Regions from separate parts of the Mesorhizobium sp. M2A.F.Ca.ET.043.02.1.1 genome, predicted to be linked through region 2. Evidence: predicted binding sites of a transcription regulator. Region 2 holds the regulator's gene; the other holds the start of a gene.

Region 1 (15,135 bases), 810 kb from region 2:
CTGCTTCGCCGGGCTGAATCGCGAAGCTCAGCCGCTTCAGGATCGGCTCGGCGCCGAACGTCGCATTCGGCCCGATGAAGAAAAGATCCTGCGCGGCAATCGCGCCGGCCGGATCGGGCAAGGTTAGTTTGCTTGCTTGTGCCGGCTGCGCCGCAAGCGCGACCTGCAGCCGCGTCCAGGCGCGCCTGGCCTCGCCGATCTGTCGCCACGAACCGATCAGCTGGTCGAGCGGCTGCAGCGCGCGCGACGACACCAGCGAGGAGGCGAAGATCATGCCGGCCGTCATCTCGCCCTTCAGCACCAGCCAGGCGCCGGCGCCGAGGATCGCCAGCTGCAGAATCATGCGCAGCGCCCTGGAAGTGCCGCTGAAGATCGCATTGGCGCTGGCCGAGCGGTCATGCAGCACGAGCGCCTCCGCCACATGCCGTCCCCATGCGCGCGCGGCGTTTTCCACCATCCCCATGGCGCGCAGCGTCTCGGCGTTGCGGGCAAAGGCCTGCTCGGCCCGGCTGGCCAGAGCCGAGCGCTCCGCGGAGAGCGCATCGTTCCTGCCGATGGCAAGCTGGTTGGCCACGACCAGCACGACCAGCAGCGCGGTGCCGCCGAGCGTCACCCAGAACAGCACCGGATGGATGAGGTAGAGCAGGCCGAGGAAGACCGGCGCGAAGGGCAGGTCGAACAGCACCGCCACACCGCGCGAGCGGATGAAGGCGCAGACCGCGGCGAGGTCGGCGAGCGGCGACGGCCCGCTCCGGTCGCCGAGCGAAGCGGCGAAAACCGTCGCGCCCAACCTGTCATTGACGGTGGCGGCGATGCGCTGCGTGTAGACGGCGCGGACGGCGTCGAGAAAGCCGAGGAAGCCGAGCGCCGCGACTGCGATGACCGACAGATAGACCAGCGTTTCGACGCTGGAGGAGGGCAGCACCCGGTCATAGACCTGGAGCAGGTAAAGCGGGACCACCAGCAGCAGCAGGTTGATCAGCAGCGAGAACAGGCCGACATCGCTGACCGCGCGCAGGAACACGCCGCGCAGGGAAACGGGCCGCAAGCTGGTCGGAGGGCGCTCTCGCGACATTGCCCTGGACGCCTAGGCTGTGTGTTCGGCCGTGACGTTCAAATGGCTCTGCTGCAGTTCGTCCAGCGTGTAGGCGTGAATGTAGTCGATCTTCATCTGGGCCGGCGTGGCGAGATGATCCGGCGGCGCGCCGGCCTGGCCGCCGACCGCGAGATCGACCAGCATGTACATCGGCTTGTTCATGTCCGACGGGGTTGCCGCTTGCGCGACCTGCACGCCGTCATAGGTCCAGACCAGCTTGTCCGGCGTCCACAACAGGCCGTAGGTGTGGAAGCCGGCGGTATCCATGACGTTCACCGTGGATCCGACCGTCGTGTGCTGGCCCGTCTCGAGGGTATGCGCCGTCATCAGCAGCGAATTCGGCTTTTGGCCATACATCTCCACCACGTCGAGTTCCGGCGGCCACGAACCGTCTTCCGGCAGCAGCCAGAAGGCCGGCCAGGCGCCGGCGTTTTCCGGCAGGTCGGCGCGCATTTCGAAATAGCCATAGGTCTGCGAGAACGAGTCATGCGTGGTGAGCAAGCCGGAGGTGTATTCGTAATTGTTGATCAGCGGCTTGATGTCGGCCGGCGCCTGCGCCGCGGTGATGGTGAGCACGCCATTGTCGATGCTGAACGGATGCACCGAGCTGGTCGGCGCGTAATTGGCGTCGATATACCATTGCAGCTCGTTGTTCCGGGTCAGCGTGCTGCCGTTCGCCGCGCCCCACCAGAAGTTGGTGTCCCAAGTGCCGCCCTGGCTATTGTTGAGGTTCAGCGTGTTGAACTCGTCGCTGAAGGACAGCGTCATGCCGGACTTGTCGATCGGCAGCTGGAACTGGCTGGGCTGGAACTTGTCGATGGTCGTGTTCTTGAATTCGAGGATCTCGCCCGATCCGAGGTTCAGCACCACATTCGGCCCCGCCTGGATCATGCTGTCGTGGATGGCGGCGAAGGTAGTGAAGCCGTAGCCATCGAGCCGCACGGTGTCGTTCGCGGCGAAATTGACGATGGAGTCGCTGCCATTGCCCTTGGCGATGATGAAAGTGTCGGCGCCGCCGCCGCCGCCATCGATCAGCACATCGTTGCCCGCGCCGCCGTCCAGGGTCTGGCCGCCGCCCTTGGCGGTGATGATATTGTCCAGCGCATTGCCGAAGGCATAGTTGTGGGCGTTGGTGACGACGAGGTTCTCGACATTGTTGGGCAGCGTGTAGCTCATCCATGTGTTGATGGTGTCGACGCCCTGGCCGGCGTACTCGACCACTTTGTTGCTCGCCGAATAGAGGTAATAGATGTCGTCGCCTTGGCCGCCATACATGGTGACGTTGACGCCGCTGGAGGCCCAGATGGAGTCGTTGCCGCTGCTGCCGTTGAACGTCCCGGGCGAGGACGCCGAAAACCAATGGTTGGAAGCGCCGCTATAATAAAGAGGAACGCCTATCGCGTTGACGACGAAGCTCATCGGACACTCCTTCCTGGGTGGTGGCTGACTTTCAGGCCAACCTGCAAAGCCGGCCTATGGTTCCAAGGAATCGCGTCACAGTACAGTAAAAATTGCCATTCATCGATTAATGATTAGAAATGATTATGATAAGGTGTATCTAATGCAATTTAAGCGCGATAATTACACCTCGAATTACCCAATTTTACTCAATATTGCGAGACTCATGCCAAAATATTGGGCAGAATGCTGCTCGTGATCGCAATTGACCAGCGCGGCGCCCGCGATGAACGAGGGTTGAGTCGCCAAGCGCGACGGTGGACATTCGAGCCGGAAACCCGATCGCAGCACCAACGTCCTATCCCCGTCACAAAGCGGCACGGTAGCCGCGGGGCGAAAAATTTGACAGCCTCTGTCGGATCGGCTGGAGGCCGCCCGTCCTTGGGGCATCGATCAACGAAACCAGAGAGGATATCGAGACATGCCGAGCACCATCCACCTGCACCGCGTCCTGGCGACCAAGCCGGAGAAGGTCTATCGCGCATTCGTCGAGGCCGACGCGCTGGCCAAGTGGCTGCCGCCGAACGGCTTCACCTGCACGGTGCATGAGTTCGAGGGCAAGGTCGGCGGCGCCTACAAGATGTCCTTCCGTAACTTCACCACCGGCGGCAGCCATTCCTTCGGCGGCGAATTCGTCGAGCTCGTCCCGGGCGAGCGCCTGCGCTACACCGACCGCTTCGACGATCCCAATTTGCCGGGCCAGATCGAGGTGACGGTGACCTTGAAGAAAGTGTTGGTGGGCACCGAGATCAACATCACCCAGGCCGGCATACCGGACGCCATCCCCGCCGAGGCCTGCTATCTCGGCTGGCAGGAATCGCTGCGCAACCTGGCCAAGCTCGTCGAGCCGGAGATCAATCAATAGTCCCGGGCAAACCGGCGCGGTTGCCGTGATCCTCCCGCCTGGAATTGCGTCAAACCGAAAAACGTGGCGGCCGGGTTCCCGGCCGCCGCGTTCCCCAAGGTAAGCAATATTTCACCAAGCGCTGATAAAAGCCGCTGCCATGGATCGCAACAAGAACAACGACCTCTTTGTCCTGATGGCCGCGCTTGCCGCCATCGCGATCTACAACATTGCCTGCGGCATCAAGATGGGCGAAGTCCGAGGCAAGCTGCACTGGGTCGCGCTCTCGGATGATCCGACACGGTTCTGGAATATCGTGGTCGGCAATTCGATCGTCCTGGTGGGCTCGATAGCCTTCCTATGCGTTCTGTGGGTGATCAATTCACGCAAGCCGGGATGATCTGAGGCGGCGTCCTCGCCACCCTCATATCGCCCTTGTGATGCCCCCATCCACGCGAATGTTCTGTCCGGTGATGTAGGCCGCCCCGTCCGAAGCCAGGAACGAGATCGTCGCGGCGATCTCTTCCGACGTGCCGTAGCGCTTCATCGGCACACTGTCGCGGCGCTCGTTCGTCGTCGGCAGGCTGTCGATCCAGCCGGGCAGCACATTGTTCATGCGGATGTTGTCGGCCGCATAGGTGTCGGCGAAGATCTTGGCGAAGGCGGCAAGCCCGGCGCGCGCCACGGCCGAGGTTGGGAACATCGGGCTCGGCTCGAACGCCCAGGCGGTCGAGATGTTGATGATGACGCCTGATTTCTGCTTCTGCATCACCGGCGTCACCAGCCGGGTCGGGCGCACGGCGTTGAGGAAATAGGTGTCGATGCCCTTGTGCCAGTCCTCGTCGCTGATCTCGATGATCTGCGCGCGCGGCCCGTGGCCGGCGCTGTTGACCAGCACGTCGATGCGGCCCCAGCGCTCCAGCGCGCCGTCCGTGAGGCGCTTCATCATTCGACTGGTTGGAGCCGGTGACGCCGAAGCCGCCGAGTTCCTTGCCCAGCGCCTCGCCCTTGCCGGAGGAAGAGAGCACGCCGACCTTGAACCCGTCGGCCGCCAGGCGCTTCGCCGCCGCCGCCCCCATGCCGCTGCCGCCCGCCGTCACCAGAGCTACTTTTTCGCCTGCCATGTCACTGTCCACTCGTTGGAATTGTTGAAAGCGATCCTGTTAGCATGCGCGGGGCAGGTGATGAACCGGATTGGATTGCGCCAAGGCGATTAGCGAAAGCCGCGGAGCGCCTAATCTCCCTCCTTGTGGGGGAGATGGTCGGCAGACCAGAGGGGGGCGCTGTCCCGCAGCGTATCAGCGGTTATCCATGTCTCCACTACCAATAGGTGGGCGTCCAGGCATTGCCAGCGCCGCGTTCCTTCGCGCCCCCCTCTGTCCTGCCGGACATCTCCCCCACAAGGGGGGAGATCAGCAGCTTCGGCGCCTCGCTCAAACCTAAAAAACACCCATCAGCGCCTTCGAAACCCTCGCGCAGCGCCCCGGCGTCACATCGCCCGGCTTCAACGGCACGCCTTTTCCCGGCGCCACCGCCGGCTCGTACCAGCTCCGCAGCGCCTGGTCGGCTGCGCAATAGCCCCAGTTCACCAGGTCGACCGTCTCTTCGCTGCCCAGGAAATGCAGTGAGGTGCCGATATCCGCCGGCGCGGTCGCGGCGGTCTGCACGAAATTCGGCTCGCTCGCGTCCGGCTTGCTGGCGATCGACCAGAAGACGCCGCGCGTCGCCGCATAGTCGGGCCGGGTCGCGTCCTTGGGCAGGCCGCGATCGTCGGCGTCCTTGGCCGCCTGGAAGCGCGCCACCAGGTCCCGTCGCCGCAGTGAGCGCACCTGGTTGTCGGTGGTGTCGAGCACGCGTTTGAGCTGCGAGAACCAGTTCCAGTAGCCCGCCTTCGAAGCCTGCCAGGGCGCGCCGGCGTCGCTCACCAGCAGCCAGCGGCAGCGCTTCAGCGCCGGCTCGATGCCGTGATTGTCGTAGACGCCGCCATCGGTGAGCACGGCGCGGGAAGGCGGCACCGGCGCGCCGACCGAAGGGTCGAGCTTATCGTTCTTCCACACGAAGGGCGTGAGGTCGAGCCGAAGCGGCGACAGGAAAGGCGGGAAAGCCGAGGAGGCAGCCACCGCGGTCGCGACCGGCAGGTCGGCCTGGTAGGCGACGCCGATGCGATAGTCGGCGATGTAGCGCCGCGACAGCCGAAACAGCGAGCCGGTGCCGAGATTGCTGGAGCAGAACACGAACCAGGGCTTTTCCGGCAGGCTCTTCAACATCGGCCGGGAACCGTCGAATAAGTTCCGCTCGTAGCAGGCGGCGACTTCGCGCGCCGCGCTCGAAAACGGGTTGAACAGGCCCTTGAGGATCGACGGCGCATCGAGGAAGACCTGCGAGAACTCCAGGATCCTGTCGAGATAGATATCGAAATTGCTGGCGACGCCGCCCGCGAAGACGAAGCGTGGCCAGAGCACCGCCAAGAGCCCGGCCGCAATCGAGCCGCCCGAAACCGAGCTCACCATGTCGAGCTTCTGGAGCAGTCCCGCCTCGTTGAGACGGCAGAGCGCGCCGGCGTGGAACAGCATGGCCCGGTAGCCGCCGCCCGACAGGCAGAGGCCGAGGTCGTAGCGCTCGGCCTTGCCGTCGATGCTGGCCGCGCCGCCTGGCGCCGCCCCGGTACCGCGCGCTGCCGTCACACTGGCCATGAATGCTCCCCTCGTTCAGGCGCGGCTGTTCCGGCGCCTAATCCAGCCCAGCGCGGCCATTCTGGCAAGCGGCGGAATCGCGGAATTTCGGGGTTGGGAAGCTTGGGGTTCCTCGCCTCCACGAAGTGGGGGAGAGGTGTCCGCGAAGCGGACGGAGAGGGGGACTTCGTAGGGCGCTCCCCCTCTCCGTCTCGGCTTCGCCGAGCCACCTCTCCCCCACTTCGTGGAGGCGAGGTACTCTCCCTCACAGCTCCTTCTCGGCCAGTTCCCTGAATCCATCCGGCACCGAGCGCGGGCCTTCCAGCGCCACCGTGCCGTAGCCGACGGCTTCCTTGCCGAAGCGCTGGCGGATCTTGTCGATGGCGCGGTCGGCGCCGAAGCGGGCGAGACCCTTGCGGCTGCCGGGCTTCCTCTTCTCATCGATCAGGCCAAGCGGCAGTTCGAGCTGCAGCTCGGCATGCTCCTCCAGATGCGAGACGGAGATGGCGAGCAGCGATATGTCGCGCTCGCCGGGATTGGCGGCCAGCACGCCGCGCACCAGCTCCTCGGCGATCTCGGCCAGCATCACTGTCGCCTGGATCGGCTGCTCCAGCGTCACCGAGCGGGTGACGGCGCGCAGATCGGCGAAGCGCACCCGCACCGTCACCGTGCGCCCGGGCCGGTCCTTGGCGCGCAGGCGGCTCGCCACGCGGTCGGCCAGATGCAGAAGCGTCGGCACGAAGACGCGCGGCACCGCCGGCTTCCTGCCAAGCGCCGATTGCGCGCCGGCCGAATGCGCGCGGCGATGCGTCTCGAGCTTGCGCGGGTCGCGGTTCCAGGCGAGCGCGGCGAGCTTCTGGCCGGCGGCGTGGCCGATCAGCCGCTCCAACGCGCCGCTATGGGTGCGCGGCAATTGCCCGATGGTCTCCACGCCGATCTCGCCCAGCCTCGCCTTGGTCGCCGCGCCGACACCCCACATCAGCGTGACGGGCAGGTCATGCAGGAAGGCGAGCTCGGTGCCGGGCTCGACCACCACCAGCCCGTCGGGCTTGGCCACCTGCGAGGCGATCTTGGCGAGGTGCTTTGTCTGCGCCACGCCGATCGAGATCGGCAGGCCGAGCTCGGCCTTCACGCGCTCCCGGATTTTCCGCGCGATCTCCTGCGGCGGCCCGAACAGATGCGTGCAGCCGGCGACGTCGGCGAAGGCCTCGTCGATCGAGATGCGCTCGACCACCGGCGTGAAATCGTCGAGCACCTTGATCGCGGCGTCGCCGAGGCGCTGGTACTCGGAAAAATGACCGCCGACGAAGATGAGCTGCGGGCAGAGCTCGCGCGCCTTGCGGCCGGGCATGCCGCCGCGCACGCCAAACACCTTGGCCTCATAGGAAGCCGCCAGGACCACGCCGCCGCCGACGGCGATCGGCTTGCCGCGCAGCGAGGGATCGAGCAGCTGCTCGACGGAGGCGTAGAAGGCGTCGAGATCGGCATGCAGAATGGTGGCGGCCGCGGCGTTATTCGTGGCGGCCATCGCGCGCTCCCGTGGCCATTTGTGTGGCATTGCAGCATTAGCTGCGTCTTTTGTAAGGGGAATTAATAGAACATAAAGAGAACAAAAGAAGCTCGCTGTCAAGCCGCCACGCTTGAGCGTGCAAGTTTCCACAACCTGAAGCCACAGCCGCCGATAGAGCTCAGCTTGCACGATCGCCCGTGAAGGAAATCGTGCGAACGGGAAGGATTGTAGGTGCTCTGCGACCGCCCGAGCTTCGGGAATAGAGATTTGATCTGATGTTTGCGACAAGCCGGCAAGCGCATGAATGTGGCTGACACTCAGCCAACGGTGGAGTTCAACTGCTTTTCCATAACAACAAGTTCCAGGTCGGGGCGCAGCGGACGACCGACCGAAGGGTCGTCGTAGGGGAATGCTAGAGTTTCGCCCGTCAGCTCGTATCCACGCCGGCGATGCCAAGCGATCAATGCCTCACGCTGCCGGATCACCTCCATTCGCATCCGTGGCGCCCCAGCCGCCGCGGCCTGTCGCTCGACCTCCTGCTTGATCAACTTTCCGATGCCAGCGGTCTGCTCGTCCGGAGCCACGGCGAGCATCGACGTATGCCACGCGCCATCGTCGTCTATCGCGATGTTGATGCAGCCGGAGATCGCGCCATCCGTCAACCGGCGCAGCAGAAGAATGCGTCCCCGCGCGATGAGCGCACGAACGCCCTCCTCGCCGATGCGCGGTCCATCAAGCAACCCACGCTCGTTGGTCCATCCCTCAACTGCGCCATTGGCCCTGTATGCCCGGTTCACGACTGACACTATTGCAGCGGCATCGCCCGTCACGGCATCAATGAAACGCAATTTTTCTACTCCTATCGAAACGTTCGTCATTGCAGCTGCGATCACCGTTGGGGCGCCCCAGCATCCGGTTTTGGGGTCACGCCGTCTTCGCACCAGCAGGAGCCGGCGACGTGATCGACGCCTACCTCGCTTGTTCGCCCGTCGTAAAAGCCTCGGTTACGATGAATTTGGTTCGGAGATATCTCCACCTTCAGGAGCGCGCTCCCGACACCGTCGCGATAAAGGCGCGCAGGTCGGCCAGCATCAGTTCCGGCTCTTCCAGCGCGGCGAAATGGCCGCCCCGCGGCATGTCGGTCCAATGCACGATGTTGTAGGTCTTCTCCGCGAACGAGCGCGGCGGCGGCAAGAACACCGGATCGGGGAAGGCCGCAACGCCGGTCGGCACCTGGATGCGGGTGCCGGCCGGAAGCATTAGCGACTTCTCAAGCCGGCTGCCGTAGTAGATCCAGGTTGCAGTCACGAACGATGCCGGCGCGATGTAGAGCATGATGTTGGTGAGGAGTTCCTCCTCGGAAAACTTGCTCCAGATGTCGGGGTCGCCATTGGCGGTTGTCGGAAGATCGGCCCACTTGCCGAACTTTTCGAGTATCCAGCCCGCCGCTCCGACCGGGCTGTCGGCCATCGCGATGCCGAGCGTCTGCGGACGGGTTTCCTGCTCGTGAAAGTAGGCGCTCTCCTGATCGGCAATCGCGGCCCGCTTGGCGGCGAAGGACTTCTCCTCGCCGGTCGTCGGAGCGGCGTCCTCCGCACGCACGGTCATCATGTTAATATGGATGCCGAGCAGAGCGTCCGGGCGATCATGCGCTGCCCAGGCCGCGATGCCGTGGCCCCAATCGCCCCCTTGAATGAAATACCGCGCGTCGCCGAACAGTTGAATCATCAGCCCATGCACGAGCGCAGCAGCCCGCCGCGGGCCGATCGGGCGCGTGATCGGGTTGGAGAACGCGAAGCCAGGAAGCGAGGGGACGACAACATCGTGCCCGTCCGCTGCGAGCGGCTCCAACAGCCGCTCGAACTCGAGATACGAGCCCGGCCAGCCGTGGAGAAGCAGGACGGGCGGCTTGGAGCCGTCGCCTTTCACATGAACGAAGTGGAGGTGCTCGCCTTCCACGTCGGCCGTGAAGTTGGGCAGCGCGTTGAGGCGCCGTTCGACCGCACGCCAGTCATAGCTGTCCCGCCAATAAGCGGCGAGTCGCTTGAGGTCATCAACCCCGACCCCCGCCGACCAGCCTCCCGCATCCGGCAGCTGGCTCCAGTCATAAGCCTCGACCTTGGCTCTGATCGTGGCGAGCCGTTCGTCAGGGACGTTTATTGTGTAGGGTGAAATCATGATGTTCTCCGCTTAAGCTGGGATGCGGTTCCAGGAAGAGGGTGTCCACGAATCCGATATTGTCGATCGATGTTCTGAGAGCCGAAGACTACTCGGCATACTGCTCGGTACGTCGCCGAGGTTGAAATCGAACCTTCTGATCTCCGTTTCCGAAGCGCGGTGCGTGGCGCTGGCGACGCATAGCCTTTGACCGCAGCCTGTGGACGAGCCGCTGGTCGTCGGAAGCCAGTACGTGCCATTTCGCTATCACCGCAGCTCTCACCGCCGCCTTCCTGTTCTGGCCTACACGGTCGAAACCACAATACTGAGATACCAGTGCGAGGGCTTTCCCGATTGGGAAGGCCCAGCGGGACGATGATGCGTCCCGCCAGCATCGCGCCATAGCCGGACGCGAAGCCGCTCAAGAGATTGCCGGGTGCGAACAGCAGCATCAATCCAACCGCTAGCGGCCGGCGCGGCAGATGCCCGACTAACGCCGTGACCGTGGGGGCACCGGCCGTCACGGCGAGGGCATAGCCGGAAACGACAGACCAGCCGCCGGGAGCGTTATCCCGAGATCGCGCCCGATCCCGGGAACCAGGCCGATGATCACGAACTCAGTCGCGCCAATGGCAAATGCTCCCGCGGCCAGCGCGATCAGCGAAGGCTTCATGATCGTCGTGCCTCACGCGTCAACCGTCTCGACCACCCTTTCGACATGCGCGACGATGCCGGTCTGGCCCGGCGCGACGTCATCCGCCATGGTGTGGCGATCGGGGAAATCGCCTCCGTTCTGCGCACGGAACGGGATTGGCGCGTCCGTGAACAGCCCGGCGAGTCGCGCGCGCCAGCCCGCCTTGATCGCCTCGACCTCTTCGGCGGTGGAGACATGGCCGGCGCTGTAGACAGCGTGCGTGGGCAGCACATCCATGCCCGGATAGAAGAGCGCGCCGTGGGTCAGCGGAAAGAGCAGCTGCTCAATCGGCGCGTTGATCCCGCGCGGGCCATAGTCCACCACAGGTCCACCGGCCTGAACATTTACCAGCGCGCGCTTGCCCTTCAGGATGCCGTTCCCGAAGCGAAACTCGTTGGTGCCGTTCTGGTAGCCATAAGCGAAACCAAAGGCATAGACGCGTTCGATCCAGCCCTTCAGGATCGCGGGCACGCTGTACCACCACAGCGGGAACTGCAGGATGACCGCGTCCGCGGCAAGGAGTTTGGCCTGTTCGGCGACAACATCCGGCGTCTGGTTGCCGGTCGCATAGGCATGGCCGGATTCCATGATGAACGACAGCCGGTCGGGATTGGTGCGGACGGGAAAGTCGTCGGCGTCGAACACTGCTTTCCACTTCATGCCGTAAAGTTCGGATTGCACGATCTCGTGTCCGGCGGCGCCAAGCGTCTCGACAGTAACATCGACCAACTGCCGGGTGAGCGAAGTTGGTTCGGGGTGCGCAGATACAATCAGGATATTCTTCATCATCATGCTTCTCTGTCTCTATCGTGGAGTGGGGGGTGCGCTTCAGCGCTCGCTGGGATGTACCCAAGCCAGCGGCTTCACCCGATCATAAAGCTCGGTATGGGCCAGCGCGTTGGTGAAGTTGGAGATGAGCTTGGCGGCAAGCCCTATCAGCACTTCGAGCGCCTGACGCTTGGTGTAGCCGGCATCGATGAATGCCTCTGACGGCGCCGCCAAGCAGGCCCGGGGCCAAGGGCACATGTTTCTCGACATAATGGGCAGCATCGAAGCGTGCTTGCTCAGTATTGGATAAAGAAAACTGACGATGACCATCCTTGCCTCCCGCGGGAGAGATTGGTGAAGCTCCCGCGTCGATGCTTGCAGGATGGAGGCTTTCCGGCCATATTTGAAATCGATTATATTTTGTTCGGGAATAAAGGTGGTAGATACCAGCCGCATCGACCTCAACCTTCTGGCAACGCTCGAAGTGCTGCTCGCCGAACGGAACGTCACCAAGGCGGCGGCGAAGCTGCATCTCAGCCAGCCGGCAGTCAGTGCGCAACTCGCGCGGCTGCGGGATTTGTTCGACGATCCCTTGCTTCTTCCCGCCCAGCGCGGAATGACCCCGACCGCCAAGGCAACAGAACTTGCCCCGCAATTGCGCGAGGCGTTGGATCGGGTGCGCTCGACACTGCAATCCCACAGGGACTTCGATCCCGAAACGGCGCAACTCGCTGTGTCGATCGCTTGCTCGGATTATGTCCAGGCAGCCGTTGTGATGCCGCTCGTCTTAGCGCTCCGGCGGATAGCACCAGGCGTGCGCGTGGCGGTTTGGCACCTGTCCCCCGCCCTCATGGAACAGCAGTTGGCGAACGGCGATATCGATTTGGTGATCGCCACACCCGATCCCGCGATGCCGCATCTACGTGCATGTCATCTTTACGAGGAAACATATGTCCTCATCGGCAGGCAAAGCCACCCGGATCTGAAGCCTGGCCTGACGATCGAGAACTATGTCAGGATGGAACATATCATCGTCTCACGGCGAGGCGGCAATTTCGAGACACCAGTTGACGACGCCTTGGGGGTTCTCGGTTATCGGCGCAATGTCGTCATGTCAGCGGGCTCGTTCTTGTTCATTCCCGAAATTGTTTCCAGCAGCGATCTTGTCGCGCTCGTACCCAGGCGGCTGTTTCGTGCCCAATCGGAAAGGCTGACGATCATCGATCTGCCCTGGCTGAGCGAGCGGTTCGATATCGGCTTGATCTGGCACGAGCGTTGTCACGGCCATGCCGGGCAGCGCTGGGTTCGCGAATTGATCGGAAAGCTGATGGTCGAGGGCGAAGACGACGCGCCGCGCGGCTAGACTAACGGGCAGCGACAGTTTCCCGCCATCGCCGAGGCTATCGAGTTCGTCGAGCTCGGCGGCGTGGCGGCGGCCCCATTTGCACAGGTCAAGTAGAACTGGCCTCAGGCTTTGGCCCAGCGGCGTCGCTTCATAATCCACTCTTGGCGGCACCTGCGGGAACACCGTGCGGCTCACGATGCCGTGCGCCTCCATCTCGCGCAATTGCTGGATCAAGACCTTCTGGCTGAGCGGGCATCAGCCGGTTCAGTTCGGACATATTCGGCCTCGAGCTTCTGATATTCGGCGTTTAGCGCCCCAATGGTGGCGTTCTCCTCGGCAGTGAGGTCGAGCGGTTCGCCCTGCACTTAGCCCAGGAGAAACTCGGCCCTCGTTCATCAGCACACGACGCCGGTCAAAAAAATCGGTGCGCCGATAGGCTGCTTCAACCGTGTTGGCGATGCGATGTGCCAAAGCCTTGTCTGCGACTTCCTTCGGCACGTTGGTGCATTCGGCCACCCAATCGGTGAACGTGCTGCGAAAGCCGTGAACGGTCGCATTCCCAACCTTCATGTCCCGCAGAACCTTTAGCATGGTCATATCGCTGAACGGCTTGTCACCTGTGAAGCTGAACAGCAGGCTCTCCGGCTTAACCTCGCCGTGTAATGCGAGGTGACGCTGGTGCAGCGCGCGCAGCAGCTTGACCGTAGCGGGGGCGAGCGGAACGACGTGGGCTCCTTCATCTTCATTCTGGCCGCGGGTATCGACCAGCCCGCCTTGTCGAGATCGAACACGGCCCAGGTCGCCTTGCGAGTCTCATTCGAACGCACAGCGGTCAGTACCGTGAGCCTGAGCGCGTCCCGACCGAGGGTTGAGGGAAGAGCGCTCAGCGTCTTCATGAAGGCGGGCGCATCCTCATGCGGCATCGCGGCGCGGTGGGTCGCGCGACGGGTCTGGTTTCAGAACGGTATCCTTCACAGGAGTCGGTCCACGCGCCCGCCAAGACGCGTGTCGAGATCGTGCGGCTGCCGGGCTACACGTGGTTTCCCTCCCATGTGAAGCGGCGCCTGACGTTGCGATCGTCGGCGACCGCCGTCTCATTCAACACCTTATTATGAGTGGCAGCTAATATACTGGGCGCTCCCGGCGGTCGGAGAATTTTGGGAAGATTTCATTGCGCCTTATCCGAAGTTAATGCGGAACCTTGTCGCCGGTGCTTTGCTCTTTTTGCGCTGGCACGGCGGTGGTTGAGGGACCATCCGTTTTCGCCCGACAGGGAGAATTCGATGCGACCCTCGGCAACAATCAAGGCGATATCATCGCGGCCTCGTGCGTTCCCCAATCAGCATCATGCCGAACCTGTTCCAGCGCTGGCCGAGCGCCGCGGCGGCGCGACATGCCGGCGAGGGGGAAGAAGCTTTGGGCTGGGATAATCAACAACCACCAGGAGGAAACCATGCTTGATCAAGTCGTCAAAGCCTATTCGCGTCCCCGCGGGTCGCCGGCCCTTCGCCAATGCTGCGACAGCTACATCTGCCCGGTCTGCACGCAGGTCGTCGAATTGACGGATTATCGCCAGGTGCTTTGGCACCAGCAGCCCGGCCATCAGCCCATGGACCTCGAGGCCTGATTTCTACCGTGAATTGGAAGGAGCAACAGTTGGAGCGGCCTGTCAAAAGGCGGAAGCGTCAGCAGGCCATGTCTTCTCTCCTTCCGCCGATTTCTATGGCCGGGCAACGGCAGCCGAAAGCGATTGCCCGGCTCTCGGGCGACGGTCCGAAGCGGTTTTCAGACTGAAGTCTCAGCCGCCGAACGCAGAGGCCCGAGTCGCCGATTTTCAAGAAACAACAGCGCCATCAATACATTTGGTAGCAAGCCGCCGGACAAGTCCCTTCATCGGCGGTCGACGGAAGCGTGCCCGCCATTCCTGCGATATGACGGGCACGCCTTTCCCTTCAATCGCTCCTGGAGTTGCTGGCCGTGCAACCCGGCAACATGATCGCGAACCTGTTTGCGGCACTGCTCCTGGCGCTGATGATCGGCGGCGTCTCCTTCTCTTTGGCAGGCCGCTCTGGCCGGCACGCCACGCTCGGATGATAGTCCCTCTTCCAATCGACACCATGACAACCGGATCGGTGCGCAAGGCCTGTATCGAGCCATGCCTGCCGGCCCGCTTCGACCTCAAGCTCGCGCCGGCAAGGCCGCAGGGATGAAGCCGGCCTGGGAACCAGTCCGCGCCACACGCCGTTGACAGGGCGAAGGGATGGCCGCAGCGGAGGCCGCCATGGATCATTTCGAACTCATCGATCTTCTGTGCGTCATCGACGCATGCGTGAGCGACCGTTCGGCCGGGCGCGTCGTGCCTATGTCGAGGGCCGTCGAGGAACTGCGCGTGCTGACCGGCGATTTCGTCTCGTCGGACGAGGATGCGACCACCGCCTTGACGCAGGTTGCGCTGGAGCGCGGCTGCGCGGTGCTCTTCGACGAGCAGCCGGGCGCCGACATCATCGCGTAATTCGGCGTGGCGGCCGGGCCATCGATTTTCCATCAGGAGATCGGTCACCGCGGCCTTGCGAGCCGCTGCCGCTTTCCGT
Region 2 (15,135 bases):
TCAGCGAGGGCGACGCCTTCAACCAGGTCCTCATCCAGCGCGCGAAGAAGCGGTTGGAAGGCCTTGATTACTTCCAGTCCGTCGACATCTCGACGGTTCCGGGCTCGGCGCCGGACCAGGTCGTGCTCGTGGTCACCGTGGTTGAGAAGTCGACCGGCGAATTCTCGGTCGGCGCTGGTTATTCGACCGGCGGCGACACGCCCGGTCCTTCCATCGAGGGCTCGATCACGGAGCGCAACTTCCTCGGCCGCGGCCAGTACATCAAGCTGTCGGCCGGCGGCGGCAAGAATTCGCGCGACTTCGCTCTTTCCTTCACCGAGCCTTACTTCCTCGGCCGGCGCATTGCTGCGGGCTTCGACATCTACAAGTCGACCCGCGAGTACGATCACTACAATACAGACACCACCGGCGCGACCGTCCGGTTCGGTCTGCCGATTACCGACAACATTTCGACGCAGCTTGCCTACAACATCTCGCAGGAAAAGTACGAGTTCAATGATTGTGACAACAACAATGACGGCGTAGAAGGCGACTGCAATCTTTCGCAGGCCATCATAGAAGCCATCGATGAGGGCTCGTGGCTGAAGTCCTCGGTCAGCTTGGGTCTTACCTACAACACGATCGACGACATGAAGAACCCGCATGAGGGTCTCTTCGTTACCGGCACGACCGAGTTCGCCGGTCTTGGCGGCGATGCGAAATGGGTGAAAGTGACTGGCCGAGCAAGTGTCTATCAGACATTGTCGGAGCAGCTTGACCTTGTCGGTCTCGTATCTGGCGGCGCCGGCTACATTGCAGGCTACGGCGATAATGGTTTGCGCATTTTCGATCAGTTCCAAAGCAACGATCGCATGATCCGCGGTTTTGAGTATGGTGGCATTGGTCCCGTTGACACCGCAACTGGAGACCACCTTGGTGGCACTACCTATTTCAATGCCTCGGCCGAAGCGCAATTCCCATTGCCGGTGATCCCGGAGAGTTTCGGTTTGCGCGGTGCCGTTTTCGCTGATGCCGCAACTCTGTACGGCAGCAAGGTCGACACTCCTGGTGTCGTTCAAGCATCGACCGACATGAAGCTCCGTGCTTCGGTGGGTGTCGGCCTGATGTGGGCTTCGCCGTTCGGCCCGATCCGCATCGACTATGCGATCCCGGTCAAGAAAGAGTCGACCGACGATGTGCAGGAATTCAACTTCGGTATCGCGACCCGCTTCTAATTTCGTGGTTGCAATGGTTCCGGGCCGGTTGACGGCCCGGAGTGGACTGTGCCGACCCAGCTGGATATTGCTTCTGGAATGACCGATCCGGTGTTCTTCGCGCCTTCACGCCGGTATACGGCTGGCGAGGTCGCGAATCTGACCGGCGCCAGCCTGCTTGATGCCGCGCAGGCTGAAATTGCCATCGAAGCGCTGGCTCCCGCCAATGAGGGCGGTGACGGCGCGCTCGTCTTTGTCGACGGCAAGCGCAATTTCGCGCTGATGCAGTCGCTGAGGGCTGCCGCGGTCTTGTGCCCCGCCGATTTTGCGACCAAGGCGCCGCCAGGGATCGCGGTGCTCATGCATCCTCGTCCGCAACAGGCTTTCGCGATGGTCGGGCGCCTATTGTTTCCGCACGCCGCGACTCCGGGACCAATGACCGGAGAAACCGGCATCTCGGCGCATGCCTTTATCGATCCATCCGCCCATATCGAGGAAGGGGCGATCATCGAAGCGGGCGCCGTGATCGGCCCCGGCGTGTCCATCGGCAGCGGCACGGTCATTGCACCTCACGCCGTTGTCGGCCGCTCCTGCCAGATCGGTCGCGACGGGTTCATCGGCCCGGGAGCCAGCATCCAATATGCGCTTGTGGGCAATCGCGTCATCATCCATGGCGGCGCAAGGATTGGCCAGGACGGTTTCGGCTTCGTGGGCGGCGCCAAGGGACCTGAACGTGTGCCGCAGATCGGCCGCGTCATCATCCAGGACGACGTCGAGATCGGTTCCAATTCGACCGTCGACCGCGGTGCGATGTCCGATACCATCATCGGCCAGGGCACAAAGATCGACAATCTGGTGCAGATCGCCCACAATGTTCGCATCGGCCGCAATTGCATTATAGCGGGCCTTTCGGGTATTTCCGGTTCCGTCGTCGTCGGCGACAACGTCACCATGGGTGGCGGTGTCGGCCTCGCCGATCATCTGACCATCGGGCCGGGAGCCAAGCTTGCTGCGAGAAGTGGATTCATGAACAACGTGCCGGCAGGCGAGGTCTGGGGAGGCTACCCGGCGCAGCCCATGGCGGAAGCCATGCGCGAGATAGCGATGCTGCGCAGGATGGCCAGAACGCGCAAGCAAGGCGACGGAAATGGCTGACATGGTGGCAACGACACTCGAGGCGGTTGACATCATGGGGCTCATGAAGCTCCTGCCGCACCGCTATCCGTTCCTGCTGATCGACCGTATCGTCGATATAGACGGCGACGAGTCCGCGGTCGGCATCAAGAACGTGACCATCAACGAGCCGCATTTCCAGGGCCATTTTCCGCAACAGCCGGTCATGCCCGGGGTGCTGATCATCGAGGCGATGGCCCAGACCGCCGGCGCGATCTGCATTCGCAGCCTCAACACGGAAAAGCCCTCGCTGGTTTATTTCATGACCATCGACAACGCGAAATTCCGCAAACCCGTGGTTCCGGGCGATCAGCTCAGGATCCACGTCAAGAAGATCAAGAAACGCGGCAACCTGCTGAAATTCGCCTGCGAGGCGATGGTTGACGGCGCGAAAGCCGCCGAAGCCGAGGTTTCGGCCATGATGGTTACCGGCTGACGGTTCGAAATGCTCATGAAAGTCGAGACATCTATCCATCCTTCCTCGGTCGTCGAAGAAGGAGCCCGGCTCGGCAAAGGTGTCCGCATCGGACCCTTTTGCCATATCAGCGCCGATTCAATCATCGGCGACCGCGTCGAGCTGGTCAGCCATGTGTCGGTGATGGGCGCAACAACCATCGGAGCCGGAACAAAGGTCTATCCGATGGCGACGCTCGGCGCGCCGCCGCAGAACACCAAGCACAAGGGCGGACGCACCACCTTGGTCGTCGGTGAGAACTGCACCATCCGTGAAGGCGTCACGATGCATGTCGGCACCGATTCCAGCCGCGGCGAGACGAGTGTCGGCGACAACGGCAATTTCCTTGCCTATGCCCACATCGCTCATGATTGCGTCGTCGGCAAGAACGCGACCTTCGCCAATGGCGCGACGCTTGGTGGCCATTGCGAGATAGGCGACAATGTCTATATCGGTGGGCTGACCGCCGTTCACCAGTTCGTGCGCATTGGCGACAACGCCTTCATCGGCGGCTGCTCGGCGGTTGTCGGCGATATCATCCCCTATGCGATCGCCGCCGGCAATCGCGCCAAGCTGCGCGGCCTGAACATCATCGGGCTCAAGCGCTCCGGCCTGCCGCGCTCGGAAATCTACCTGCTGCGCAAGGTTTATCGGTCGATTTTCGACCGTTCCCGCAGCGTCGCGGAGAATATCGATCTCGCCAGGGCGGAATTCGGCTCCTCGTCTCCTGCCGCCACGAAGATGATCGACTTCATCGCCAGCGGCGGCAAGCGGCACTATGCGGTCCCGCCGCTGAAGGGTGGCGGCGACGATGACAGCGGCGATGACGAGGCCTGAGCGCGCCGCATCAGGGTTCCAACTCGCGCCGGGCTCGAAGGTCGGCATCATTGCCGGCGGTGGGAGCCTGCCCGTCGAAGTGGCGGAGGGCCTGGTCAAGCACGGTTTTGTGCCCTTCATCATCATCGCCGCCGGTGAGGTCGACCGCGAGGCCGACTTTGCGGCCTACGATCAGGAAAAACTTGCGCTGGAGGACATCGGCCTGCTGTTTCCGTTGCTGAGGCGGCAGGGCATCACCCACCTCGTCCTTGCCGGCGAGATCAAACGCAGGCCGCGGTTGAGCAAGATAAGGCCGACACTTGGTCTGCTGGCGATAATTCCCTCTGTGGTCAGAGCTTTGCGACGCGGCGATGATGGCCTGTTGAAGATATTGACCCGAGCCCTCGAAACGCGAGGCGTCAAGGTCGTCGGCGCGCACGAGGTCGTTCCGGAACTGACGGCGAGCGAAGGCACATTGACGGCGGCCGGACCAAACCAGTCCGACTGGCGCGACATCGAGGCCGCTCGCAAGGCGGCCAAGGCCATCGGCGCACTCGATATCGGCCAGGCGGCGATTGCGATCGGAGGTCGCGCCGTGGCGCTGGAAGGCATTGAGGGCACAGCCGGTCTGCTCGACAGAATGCAGGATTTGCGCGGTCATGGCAGGCTGGCCGGCAAGGCGCGCGGCGTGCTGGTCAAATGCGCCAAGCCGGGTCAGGAATTGCGGGCCGACTTGCCCACCATTGGCCCGCAGACGGTCGAGGCCGCTCATGCGGCAGGCCTTGCCGGCATAGCCGTCGAGGCCGGCCGTTCGCTTATCCTTGAAGGCCCGACCACGCTTGCCCGGGCGAACGCCTTTGGCCTTTTCATCGTCGGTTTGCCCGCGACGGAGCTGGCCAGACAGGGAGCCGGCTGATGGCCGCGGACAAGCCGCTCAAGCTCGCGATCGTCGCTGGTGAGGAATCCGGCGATCTGCTCGGCGCCGATATCGTGCGGGCGCTCGAGCGTACGACCGGCCGCAAGCTTCAGCTTGTCGGCATCGGCGGCCGGCACCTGCAGCAACTGGGGCTGACGCCGTTGTTTGACGGCGGCGAGATCGCGCTGATGGGTTTCAGCGCGGTGCTGCGCGACCTGCCGCGGCTGATGCGCCGCATCAGCCAGACTGCTGCGATAATCGCGGCCGAGCGGCCCGATTGCCTCGTCACAATCGACAGCCCGGACTTCTCGTTGCGCGTGGCGAAGAAGGTCCGCGCAACGGCGCCGGCCATCCCGATCGTCCACTATGTCTGCCCGAGCGTATGGGCCTGGCGGCCGGGCAGGGCGGTGGCGATGAAGCCCTATGTCGACCATATCCTGTGCATCCTGCCGTTCGAGGTGAAGGCGCTTGCCCGTCTCGGCGGACCACCGGGCACTTATGTCGGGCACCGACTGACGCGGGATCCGGGCGTGCTTAGCGCCGCCAGGGCGCAGAGCCAACCGCGCGACCTCTCCGACGACCGTGTCAAGACGGTGCTGGTGCTGCCCGGCTCGCGGCGCGGCGAGGTTCGCCGGCTGATGGAACCGTTCGGCAAGGCGATGTCTGTGCTGCGCCAACGCGGCCATCGCCTGCGCCTGCTGTTGCCGACGGTGCCGCATGTCACCGAGCTGGTGAAGGCTTCGGTCGCCAGTTGGGATGACAAGCCGGAAATCATCACCGAGCCAGAGCGCAAATGGCAGGCCTTCGGCAAGGCCGATGCGGCATTGATCGCGTCTGGAACGGTGTCGCTCGAGTTGGCGCTTGCCGGCGTTCCGATGGTTTCCTGCTATAAGCTGGACCCGATTGCGCGCCAGCTGCTGCAGCATATGGTGACGACTTGGTCGGCCCTGCTGCCCAACCTGATTTCCGACCGCACGCTTGTTCCGGAATTCTACGACCAGTATGTCCGGCCGGAGAACCTTGCCCGGCAACTTGAGGCCCTGTTTGCCGACACCGGCATGCGCGCTTGGCAAAAGGCGGGCTTTGCCGAAATTGCCCGGCGCATGGTGACCGAACGGCCCTCCGGCGAGATCGCCGCGGAAGTGGTGATGGGGTGTATCAAGAGAGCGAATAGGGAGTAGCGAATAGCGAGTGGGGCTGTCGGTTTGCCTTCTTTCCCCTATTCGCTACTCGCTATCTCGCTATTCGCTCAATTACCTTTTCGCAATCGGCACGTAGTCGCGCTCGGTGGCGCCGGTGTAGAGCTGGCGCGGGCGGCCGATCTTCTGGTGCGGGTCTTCGATCATTTCCTTCCACTGCGCGATCCAGCCGACGGTGCGCGCGACCGCGAACAGAACGGTGAACATGGTTGTGGGGAAGCCGAGCGCCTTCAGCGTGATGCCAGAATAGAAGTCGACGTTCGGGTAGAGCTTCTTTTCGATGAAGTAAGCGTCAGTTAGCGCGATCTTCTCCAGTTCCATCGCGATGTCGAGCAACGGATCGTCCTTGATGCCGAGCTCGCCCAACACCTCATGCGCGGTCTTCTGCATGATCTTGGCGCGCGGATCGTAGTTCTTGTAGACGCGATGGCCGAAGCCCATCAGTCGGAACGGGTCGTTCTTGTCCTTGGCGCGGGCAATGAACTCCGGGATGTGATCGACATGGCCGATCTCGCCCAGCATGTTCAGCGCCGCTTCGTTGGCGCCGCCATGCGCCGGGCCCCACAGGCAGGCGATGCCGGCGGCGATGCAAGCGAACGGATTGGCGCCGGAAGAGCCGGCGAGGCGAACCGTCGAGGTCGAGGCGTTCTGCTCGTGGTCGGCGTGCAGGATGAAGATGCGCTCCATGGCGCGCGCCAGCACCGGATTGATCTTGTACTCCTCGCACGGCACGGCAAAGCACATGTGCAGGAAATTGGCGGCGAAGCCGAGATCGTTCTTCGGATAAATGAAGGGCTGGCCGATATGGTATTTGTAGGCCATCGCCGCGATGGTCGGCATCTTGGCGATCAGGCGCATCGAGGCGACCATGCGCTGATACGGGTCCGAGATGTCGGTCGAGTCGTGGTAGAAGGCCGACAGCGCGCCGACCACGCCGCACATGACGGCCATCGGGTGCGCGTCGCGGCGGAAGCCGGTGAAGAAGCGCGACATCTGCTCGTGCACCATGGTGTGGCGCGTCACGCGATAGTCGAAATCCTCCTTCTGCGCCTTGGTCGGGAGTTCCCCGTAGAGCAGGAGGTAGCAGACTTCGAGGAAGTCGCCATGTTCGGCAAGCTGGTCGATCGGATAGCCGCGATGCAAAAGGATGCCGGCGTCGCCGTCGATGAAGGTGATTGCCGACTCGCAGCTTGCAGTGGAGGTGAAGCCGGGGTCGTAGGTGAAGGCGCCGGTGGTGCTGTAGAGCGCGCCGATGTCGATGACGTCAGGCCCGGTCGACCCGCTTCGCACCTTGAATTCATGGGTCTTGCCGGCGAGTTCGAGCCTGGCGGTCGACTCGTGCGCCTTGCTGCCCGGTTCCAGTTTTGTCGCAGCTTCGCTCATTCTCAAACTCCCTTGTATCCTCATGCCGGCAAGGCAATTCCTGCAAACGACACGTCGAAGTCACCGGAATGCGCGAACTCGCCACCGCATTTTAGGAGGTGCGTGCCAGATTGGGCCAAGGCCTAATGTTGCACTGCGAAACACACCTTTCAATGCCAATCTTCTTGGGCCAGTTCGCTCCTAATCGATTTGATCTCCAATGCGCGCCAGGCTTTCCTGGCGGCCCAGCACGGCCAGTACGTCGAACACGCCAGGCGATGTGCTGCGGCCGGTCAGCGCGGCTCTCAGTGGTTGGGCCACCGCGCCAAGCTTGTACCCGCCAGCCTGCGCGAACTCGCGGATCGAAGCCTCCGCCGAGGCGGCGCTCCACTCGCCCTGGACAGAAGACAACGCGCCATGCGCGCCGCGCAGAATCGCGCGCGCATCCGCGCTGAGCAAGCCCGCCGCCTTCTCGTCCAGCGACAGCGGACGCTCGGCAAACAGGAAAGCCGCGCCGTCGGCCAGCTCCACCAGGGTTTTTGCCCGCTCCTTGAGGCCGGGCATGGCGGCAAGCAGCTGCGCCTTTCGCTTGTCATCGAGCTTTGCGGCGAGCGCCGGACCGCCTTCGAGATAGGGCAGAGTGGCGACGAAGATATCGAACAGCGCCCGATCGTCCATCTTGCGCATATGCACGCCGTTCAGCGCCTCGAGCTTGGCGAAGTCGAAGCGGGCAGCGCCCTTGTTGACGTCGCCGATGTCGAACCAGGCGATCATGTCCTTGATCGACATCACCTCGTCGTCGCCATGGCTCCAGCCGAGCCGCGCCAAATAGTTGAGCAAGGCTTCCGGCAGATAGCCCATGGCGCGATAGGCCTCGACACCCAGCGCGCCGTGCCGCTTCGACAGCTTGGCGCCGTCGGCGCCGTGGATCAGCGGGATGTGCGACATCGACGGCACCGCCCAGTCCATGGCGTTGTAGATCACCGTCTGGCGCGCGGCGTTGGTCAGGTGATCGTCGCCGCGGATGATGTGGGTGACGCCCATGTCGTGGTCGTCGACGACGACGGCATGCATGTAGGTCGGGTTGCCGTCCGAGCGCAGGATGATGAAGTCGTCGAGATCCTTGTTGGGAAAGCGCACCTCTCCCTGCACGCGGTCATGGACGACCGTCTCGCCCTCGGTCGGCGCCTTGATGCGGATCGCGCCCTTGACGCCTGCCGGTGCCTCGGACGGATCGCGGTCGCGCCACTGGCCGTTGTAACGCGGCGGCAGGCCCTTGGCTCTCGCTGCGTCGCGCATCGCTTCCAGCTCCGCCGGCGTCTCATAGCTGTAATAGGCCTTGCCCAGGCGCACGAGTTCCTCGGCCACCTCGCGATGGCGCGGAGCCCGCTCGAACTGGGAGACGGCGTCGCCATCCCAGGAAAGGCCAAGCCAGGTCAATCCGTCGAGAATGGCGGCCGTGGCGGCTTCGGTGGAGCGCTCGCGATCAGTGTCCTCGATACGCAGCAGCATCGTGCCGCCGGTGTGCCTGGCATAGAGCCAGTTGAACAGCGCCGTGCGCGCCCCGCCAATATGCAGGTAGCCGGTGGGCGAGGGGGCAAAACGGGTGACGACCTTGTCGGACATGAAACTCTCGAAGAAGCACTGAAACGGCATATTTCGCGCGGGCTTTCGCGCTTTGCGCGTTCATGTACCATAGGCGGTCTGGGGCGCAAGGGGCAGACCCGATGGCTGGACGTGGCCGGGGCACGGAGGAGGGCGGGGAAACGACAGCTGGCGTCAGCGAGCGCCTGATGTTTGCCCATGCCGAGCCCGCTGAAGAAGCGCCGCTTTCGCTTCCAGAACTCCATCCGCCCACCGAGTTACCGCCGCCCGGTGACGGTGCGCTGCAGCCAGCGTCGCCAACAGGTACCGTAGGCCGAATCCGCAAACAACTCGGCCGCGTTTCGGTTCCTGCGCTGCGGCGAAGCGTTGCGATCGCTGCCACTACCGAGCTCGACCGCGGCATCGGCTTCCTGCTGGTGCCGGTGTTCCTGGCCGCCGGCGTGATCTATTACTTCTCGCTGAGCACCGAGCCTGATCTCTACAGGCCGCTTGCGGCGGTGGCTCTGATGGCTGTCTGCGCGACGGTGTCGCGCTCCTGGCAGAAAGCGCACCTTGTCTTCATGGCATCGCTTTTCTGCGCGTTCGGCTTTCTTGCGGCCAAGGTGGAGACCTGGCGGATGGCGACGCCGATGCTGGGGTCCGAAATCCAGACCCGGCTGACCGGTCGCCTGGTCACCGTCGAAGCGATGGCCAATGGCCGTGTGCGGCTGACCATCGATCTCATGTCCACCGAGCACCCGACGCTGCGCTACGCGCCGGACCGCGTTCGGCTGTCGGCGCGCAGGATCCCGCCCGGCATGACCGTCGGATCGATGCTGACCGGCTATGCCAAGCTGCTACCCCCGACCGGCCCGGTCCGGCCGGACAGCTACGATTTTTCCTTCGACAGCTACTTTAGCGGCATCGGCGGCAGCGGCTTTTTCCTGGGCGACCCAAAACTGTTGGCTCCGTCTTCGACGGCGACAACGGGGGCACCCTTCGGAGCGCGCATTGCGTCGGCCGTGGAAAACGCGCGCGAAGGGATCGCCGACCACATCCGGAGCAGCATTGGCGGTTCCGAAGGCGAGATCGCGGCGGCGCTGATCGTCGGCGTGCGCGCGGGCATTCCGGAAGCGATCAACGAGTCGATGCGACGGACCGGCATCTATCACATCATCTCGATCTCCGGCCTGCACATGGCGCTGGTCGCCGGCACGATCATGTTCCTGCTGCGCGGCGCCTTCGCGCTGTTTCCCGATTTCTCCTCCCGCCGCCCGGTGAAGAAATACGCCGCAGCGATCGCGCTGGCCTTGATCGCCGCTTACCTCGTCATCTCCGGCATCGTGGTGGCGGCCGAGCGAAGCTTCATCATGCTTGCGGTTATGCTTGTAGCGGTGCTCTTCGACCGCGCGGCTTTGACGATGCGCAACCTGGCAATCTCGGCGATTGCCGTCATCCTTGTCTCGCCACATGAAGTGGTCGGCCCGAGCTTCCAGATGTCCTTCGCCGCCACCGCGGCCCTGGTCGGCGCCTATGCCGGCTTTGCCGATTATCGCGCGGGCAAAACGACCGCGCCGCCGGTGAAGCGTTCGTTCCTGAGGTTCCTGTCGCGAAAACTGGCGGTTGGCGTGGGCGGCGCCGCTGTGACCTCGCTCATCGCCGGCAGCGCGACATTGCTGTTTGCGATCTGGCATTTTCAGCGCGTGTCGCCGCTCAGCCTGCTGGCCAATCTGGCGGTCATGCCGATCGTCTCGCTGATTGTCATGCCGTTCGCCGTGTTGAGCGCGCTCGCCATGCCGTTCGGCTTCGACGGTCCCTTCCTCTATGTGATGGGCAAGGGCCTGACAGCGATGATCTCCATTTCGGCATGGATTTCCGAGCGCTCGCCAGTCGATGCCGTGGGATTGATCTCGATCCAGTCGGTGCTGCTGGCGACAATCGCGCTCGTCATCGCGACCATGGCCACCACCTGGCTAAGGCTTGCCGCTGTGCCCTTCGCGCTCGCCGCGCTGCTGGCCATCCCGCATGTGCGCACGCCGGATGTGCTGATCTCGGAGGACGCGCATCTCGTGGCGATGCCGATCGGTGGCGGCGAGCTTGCCGTCAACCGCGAACGCTCCAACGAGTTCACCACCGACAATTGGAAGCGGGCGCTGAAGGCCGAGGACATCGTACCGCCGGAGACATTTGCCAAGGATGCTCTCGATATCGCCGACCCGGTCGACCTGCCGCCAGGCTCGCCCTTCTATTGCACCGGCGACCTCTGCATTGGCCGGCATCCGTCCAGCGCGATCGTGGCGCTCGCCGAAAACCGCGACAGCGCACGGCCCGCCTGCGGCTTTGCCGACCTCATCGTCATCAACGATGCGACGGCCTACAATCCCTGCTGGGATCAGCGCGTGCTTGTCGTCACCAAGCGCCAACTGGCGCGTGACGGCAGCGCCGCCGTCTTCTTCGATCCACAATCGGCAACCGCGCGAGCAACCATCCAATATGCGGTCGAAAAGCCATATCGGCCCTGGCACGAGCAGCGCAAATACACGCGCGAGGCGAGGGGACTGCCGCCTTATGAAAAGCCTGAGAGGGCCAAGCCCTCGAAGCCGGATCAGTAGCGGCGGATCAGCCCGACGAGCTTGCCCTGCACCTTGACCCGATCCGGCCCGAAGATGCGGGTCTCGTAGGCCGGGTTGGCGGCCTCCAGCGCGATCGAGGCGCCCTTGCGGCGGAAGCGCTTGAGCGTCGCTTCCTCATCATCGACGAGCGCCACCACGATCTCGCCCGGGCTCGCCGTGTTGGCGTTTCGGATGATGACGGTGTCGCCGTCGAAGATGCCGGCCTCGATCATCGAGTCGCCCTTGACCTCCAGCGCATAATGCTCGCCGCCCATGATCATGTCCGGCGGGACCGAGATCGAATGCGTCTGGTGCTGAATGGCGTCGATCGGCACACCGGCGGCGATGCGGCCCATCACCGGAATGGACACGGCTGAAGCGGCGTCGTCATCATTGCTGGGTGTCGGCGTACGTGAGGGCGCTGCCGGCTTGACCTCTCGACTTAGATTGCCCTGGCCGCCCTGGATGACGCTTGGCGAAAATTTCTTCGCGGCGTTCAGGCCGGGAGCGATCGAGTCGGGCAGGCGCAAGACTTCCAACGCGCGCGCCCGGTTCGGTAGCCGGCGAATGAAGCCGCGTTCTTCCAGCGCCGTGATCAGCCGATGGATGCCGGACTTCGAGGCGAGGTCGAGCGCTTCCTTCATCTCGTCGAAGGATGGAGGGATCCCGCTCTCCTTCAGGCGTTCATGGATGAACATCAGGAGTTCATGTTGTTTGCGCGTCAGCATTGGCGGCCCCCACGGGTTCCGAAACCAGAATCAGAAAAACAAACCCAGAACAAACACTATCTGTTCCAGTTGTGTTCCGCAACCGTTTAAAGTTTAATGAATTTCTTAAGGCGGGCGAAAGAATGTTGCATCCGACGGTGCCTGGCCGCCACCGGTTGGGCTGTGTCATTGATTCCGCTCGATTTTGCAATTCTCCTTATGCTGAAATTGAGAGGCGACATCGTCGCGGAGGTGCTGAAGGGATCCAGTCAGCTGACCCAACCATGTACCGTAACGTGAACGAAACGAACTCAAAATGCCAACCTTGGCGACGATTCCGATCCTCAGCCTTTGCCGTCTATGGACCAGCTAACATAGGACAGAAGGTTCTTGCCGGGTTGCGGACGGTGATGGGACAACCGCCTTGGTCGCCGGAGGGATGTAGCGGCCTGGGTCGAAATGGAGGCGGTAGCACATGAGGGGAATTCCCGATCTTGCCGAGGTCGTGGCGATGGACGCCGCGGACCCGCTGCGCCCCTTGCGCGATCGCTTTGTTCTGCCGGAAGGGGTGATATACCTTGATGGCAATTCACTGGGCGCCGCTTCGATCAATGTCTTCAACGAGATCGAGACGGCCGCGAAGCAGGAATGGGCGCAGGATCTCATCCGTGCCTGGAACACCGCCGGCTGGTTCGACATGCCTGTCAAGCTGGGCGACCGGCTCGGGCGTCTGATCGGCGCCGCGCCTGGCCAGACGGTCGTATGCGACACCACCTCGATCAACATCTACAAGGTCCTGCATGCGGCGCTCGCGATGCGACCCGACCGCTCGGTGATCGTTGCCGAAGGCGACAGCTTTCCGACCGACCTCTACATGGCGGAGGGGTGTCCTCGAAACGCGGCCCGGCGCGGTGCTGCGGCTCGAGGGCGTCGATGCGCCGACGATCGAGGAACTGATCGACGACCGTGTCGCGGTCATCCTGGTCAACCACGTCAATTACAAGTCCGGCCGGTTGCGCGATATGGCGGCCCTGACCCGCAAGGCCCATGACGCCGGCGCGCTGATCGTCTGGGACCTCTGCCACACGGCCGGCGCCCTGCCGGTGGATCTCGACGGCTCGAATGCCGATTTCGCGATCGGCTGCACCTACAAATATCTCAATGGCGGACCGGGCGCGCCTGCCTTCATCTATGCCGCCACCCGCCATCATCCCGACATCAGCCAGCCGCTCAGCGGCTGGTGGGGCCATGCCCGACCGTTCGCGTTCGAGCAGGGTTATGCCGCCGGCACGGGCATCCGGCGATTCCTGTGCGGAACGCAGCCGATGCTGTCGATGCGGGCGCTGAAAGGTTCGCTGGATCTCTGGGACGAAGTCGACATGACGGCCGTGCGCGAGAAGAGCGTCGCGCTGACGGATCTGTTCATCCGCCTTGTCGAAGCTCGATGCGGCGCGTTCGGTCTTGAGCTAGAAAGCCCGCGCAACGGCGCCGAGCGCGGCAGCCAGGTGTCGTTCGCCCATCCACATGGCTACCAGGTGATGCGCGCCTTGATCGAGCGCGGCGTGATCGGCGATTTCCGCGCGCCGTCGACCGTTCGCTTCGGCTTCACGCCACTCTATGTCGGCTACCGGGATGTCTGGGCCGCCGTCGAGGTGCTGGAAGACATCCTGCGCACGAGCGCCTGGCAGGAAGCGCGCTATGCGATCAAGGAGGCCGTCACCTGACTTCGAATGGCATGCCGAACAAAGACAACTCGAAATCGATCCGATCGCTGGAGGGGCCGGTGCTGGGACACCGCATTGTCGACTGGGATGACGCCTACGCCAACGGCGCGAACATCGCTGGCGGCGACCGCTGGCCGGCGGCCTGGGACGGCCCAGCTCAGGCATTTCGCGAAAAGCTGTTGGCGCAGGGCAGGGCGCGGCTCGACATCGTCTATGGCGAGGCGCCGCGCAGCCGGTTCGATCTCTTCCTCCCGCCTGCCGCGCCGAAGGGGCTCGTCGTGTTCATCCATGGCGGCTACTGGATGGAATCGGACAAGACATCCTGGTCGCATCTGGCCGCCGGCGCTGTCGGCCGCGGCTTTGCCGTCGTCATGCCTTCCTATACGCTGTGCCCGCGAACCAGGATCGGCGGCATCGTCAATGAAGTCGCGGCCGCGATCGGCAAAGCGGCGGCCATGGTCGAGGGACCGCTGATGCTGACCGGACATTCGGCCGGCGGACATCTCGCCAGCCGGATGGCGACGACGACTTCGCCGCTGGGCGCCATGGTGGCGCAACGCATACGCAAGGTCGTTTCGATTTCAGGCCTGCACGACCTTCGGTCGTTGATGTTCACGGCTTTGAACGAGACGCTGAACATCGACGAACGGGAAGCGTTTAGCGAAAGCCCAGCGCTGCTGCGGCCCGTGCAAGGAACCCGCATCACCTGTTGGGTCGGCGGCGGCGAGCGCTCGGAATTCCTGCGCCAGAGCGTATTGCTCGCCAACATCTGGACGGGGCTTGGCGCCGCTACCCAGTCAGTTGTCGAGCCGGACCGGCATCATTTCAACGTCGTCGATGGTCTCGCCGATCCCGACCATCCCCTGACCCGAACGCTGGTGGACGAATAACGATCGACGTTCTCAACGTACGAACGATCGACTTCGTCGACGTCCGGACCACCGGCGTTGTCGATCTATCAGCGCAGCATAAGCACGCTGCATTCGGCGCCAACCTCCGCAGCCAGCGCGAAGGGCTCGCGCACGATCAGGCCGTTGGCGTCGGCGAGCATCCTGAGCATCGAGGAGTCCTGGATGCCGAAAGGCGTCGCGACCAGGGTACCGGCATCCTCGCGAACCACGGCGCGCACGTAGTCCTGCCTGAGATCGTTGGCCGGCATCGCGGCGCCCAGCCGGGCCGTTCGCACGTCCTGCCTGAAATTGCGGCCGCCGAGCCGGGCAAGCAGCGGCTTCAGGAAGAGCTGCGAGCAGACGATGCTTGCCACCGGATTGCCTGGCAGGCCGATGCAGCGGACATTGCCAAGCCGGCCGAACATCAACGGTTTGCCGGGACGCATGGCGATCTTCCAGAAGTCGAGCCGCATGCCTTCGCCGGTCAGCACGTCATGGATCAGGT

Evidence for each region. Region 2 encodes LexA, which represses DNA repair genes until DNA is damaged. Its sites were predicted from a motif close to TGTTCNNNNTGTGTTCNG; they were not measured.
Region 1: dinB (DNA polymerase IV) is a predicted target of LexA. The motif match lies at 7,665-7,682, and genes of this name have one in related genera.

Annotation. Positions count from the first base shown of each region.
Region 1 covers NZ_CP034445.1:5,843,009-5,858,143, forward strand. Annotated here, with positions in the region: gene EJ068_RS27930 (type I secretion system permease/ATPase) at 1-1,048, opposite strand, end outside; gene EJ068_RS27935 (family 16 glycosylhydrolase) at 1,088-2,515, opposite strand; gene EJ068_RS27940 (SRPBCC family protein) at 2,976-3,419, shown strand; gene EJ068_RS27945 (hypothetical protein) at 3,559-3,798, shown strand; partial or broken gene EJ068_RS27950 (SDR family oxidoreductase) at 3,823-4,522, opposite strand; gene EJ068_RS27955 (patatin-like phospholipase family protein) at 4,838-6,091, opposite strand; gene dinB (DNA polymerase IV) at 6,336-7,598, opposite strand; gene EJ068_RS27965 (GNAT family N-acetyltransferase) at 7,898-8,458, opposite strand; gene EJ068_RS27970 (epoxide hydrolase family protein) at 8,619-9,758, opposite strand; gene EJ068_RS32835 (hypothetical protein) at 10,258-10,410, opposite strand; gene EJ068_RS27975 (NAD(P)H-dependent oxidoreductase) at 10,423-11,223, opposite strand; gene EJ068_RS33005 (hypothetical protein) at 11,260-11,529, opposite strand; gene EJ068_RS27985 (LysR family transcriptional regulator) at 11,636-12,562, shown strand; partial or broken gene EJ068_RS27990 (helix-turn-helix domain-containing protein) at 12,590-12,793, opposite strand; gene EJ068_RS32840 (hypothetical protein) at 13,998-14,171, shown strand; gene EJ068_RS27995 (hypothetical protein) at 14,826-15,056, shown strand.
Region 2 covers NZ_CP034445.1:6,656,315-6,671,449, reverse strand. Annotated here, with positions in the region: gene bamA (outer membrane protein assembly factor BamA) at 1-1,214, shown strand, start outside; gene lpxD (UDP-3-O-(3-hydroxymyristoyl)glucosamine N-acyltransferase) at 1,293-2,348, shown strand; gene fabZ (3-hydroxyacyl-ACP dehydratase FabZ) at 2,341-2,802, shown strand; gene lpxA (acyl-ACP--UDP-N-acetylglucosamine O-acyltransferase) at 2,818-3,657, shown strand; gene lpxI (UDP-2,3-diacylglucosamine diphosphatase LpxI) at 3,644-4,552, shown strand; gene lpxB (lipid-A-disaccharide synthase) at 4,552-5,733, shown strand; gene gltA (citrate synthase) at 5,806-7,134, opposite strand; gene gltX (glutamate--tRNA ligase) at 7,315-8,739, opposite strand; gene EJ068_RS32230 (ComEC/Rec2 family competence protein) at 8,841-11,309, shown strand; gene lexA (transcriptional repressor LexA) at 11,303-12,037, opposite strand; partial or broken gene kynU (kynureninase) at 12,492-13,740, shown strand; gene EJ068_RS32215 (alpha/beta hydrolase) at 13,800-14,630, shown strand; gene glp (gephyrin-like molybdotransferase Glp) at 14,699-15,135, opposite strand, start outside.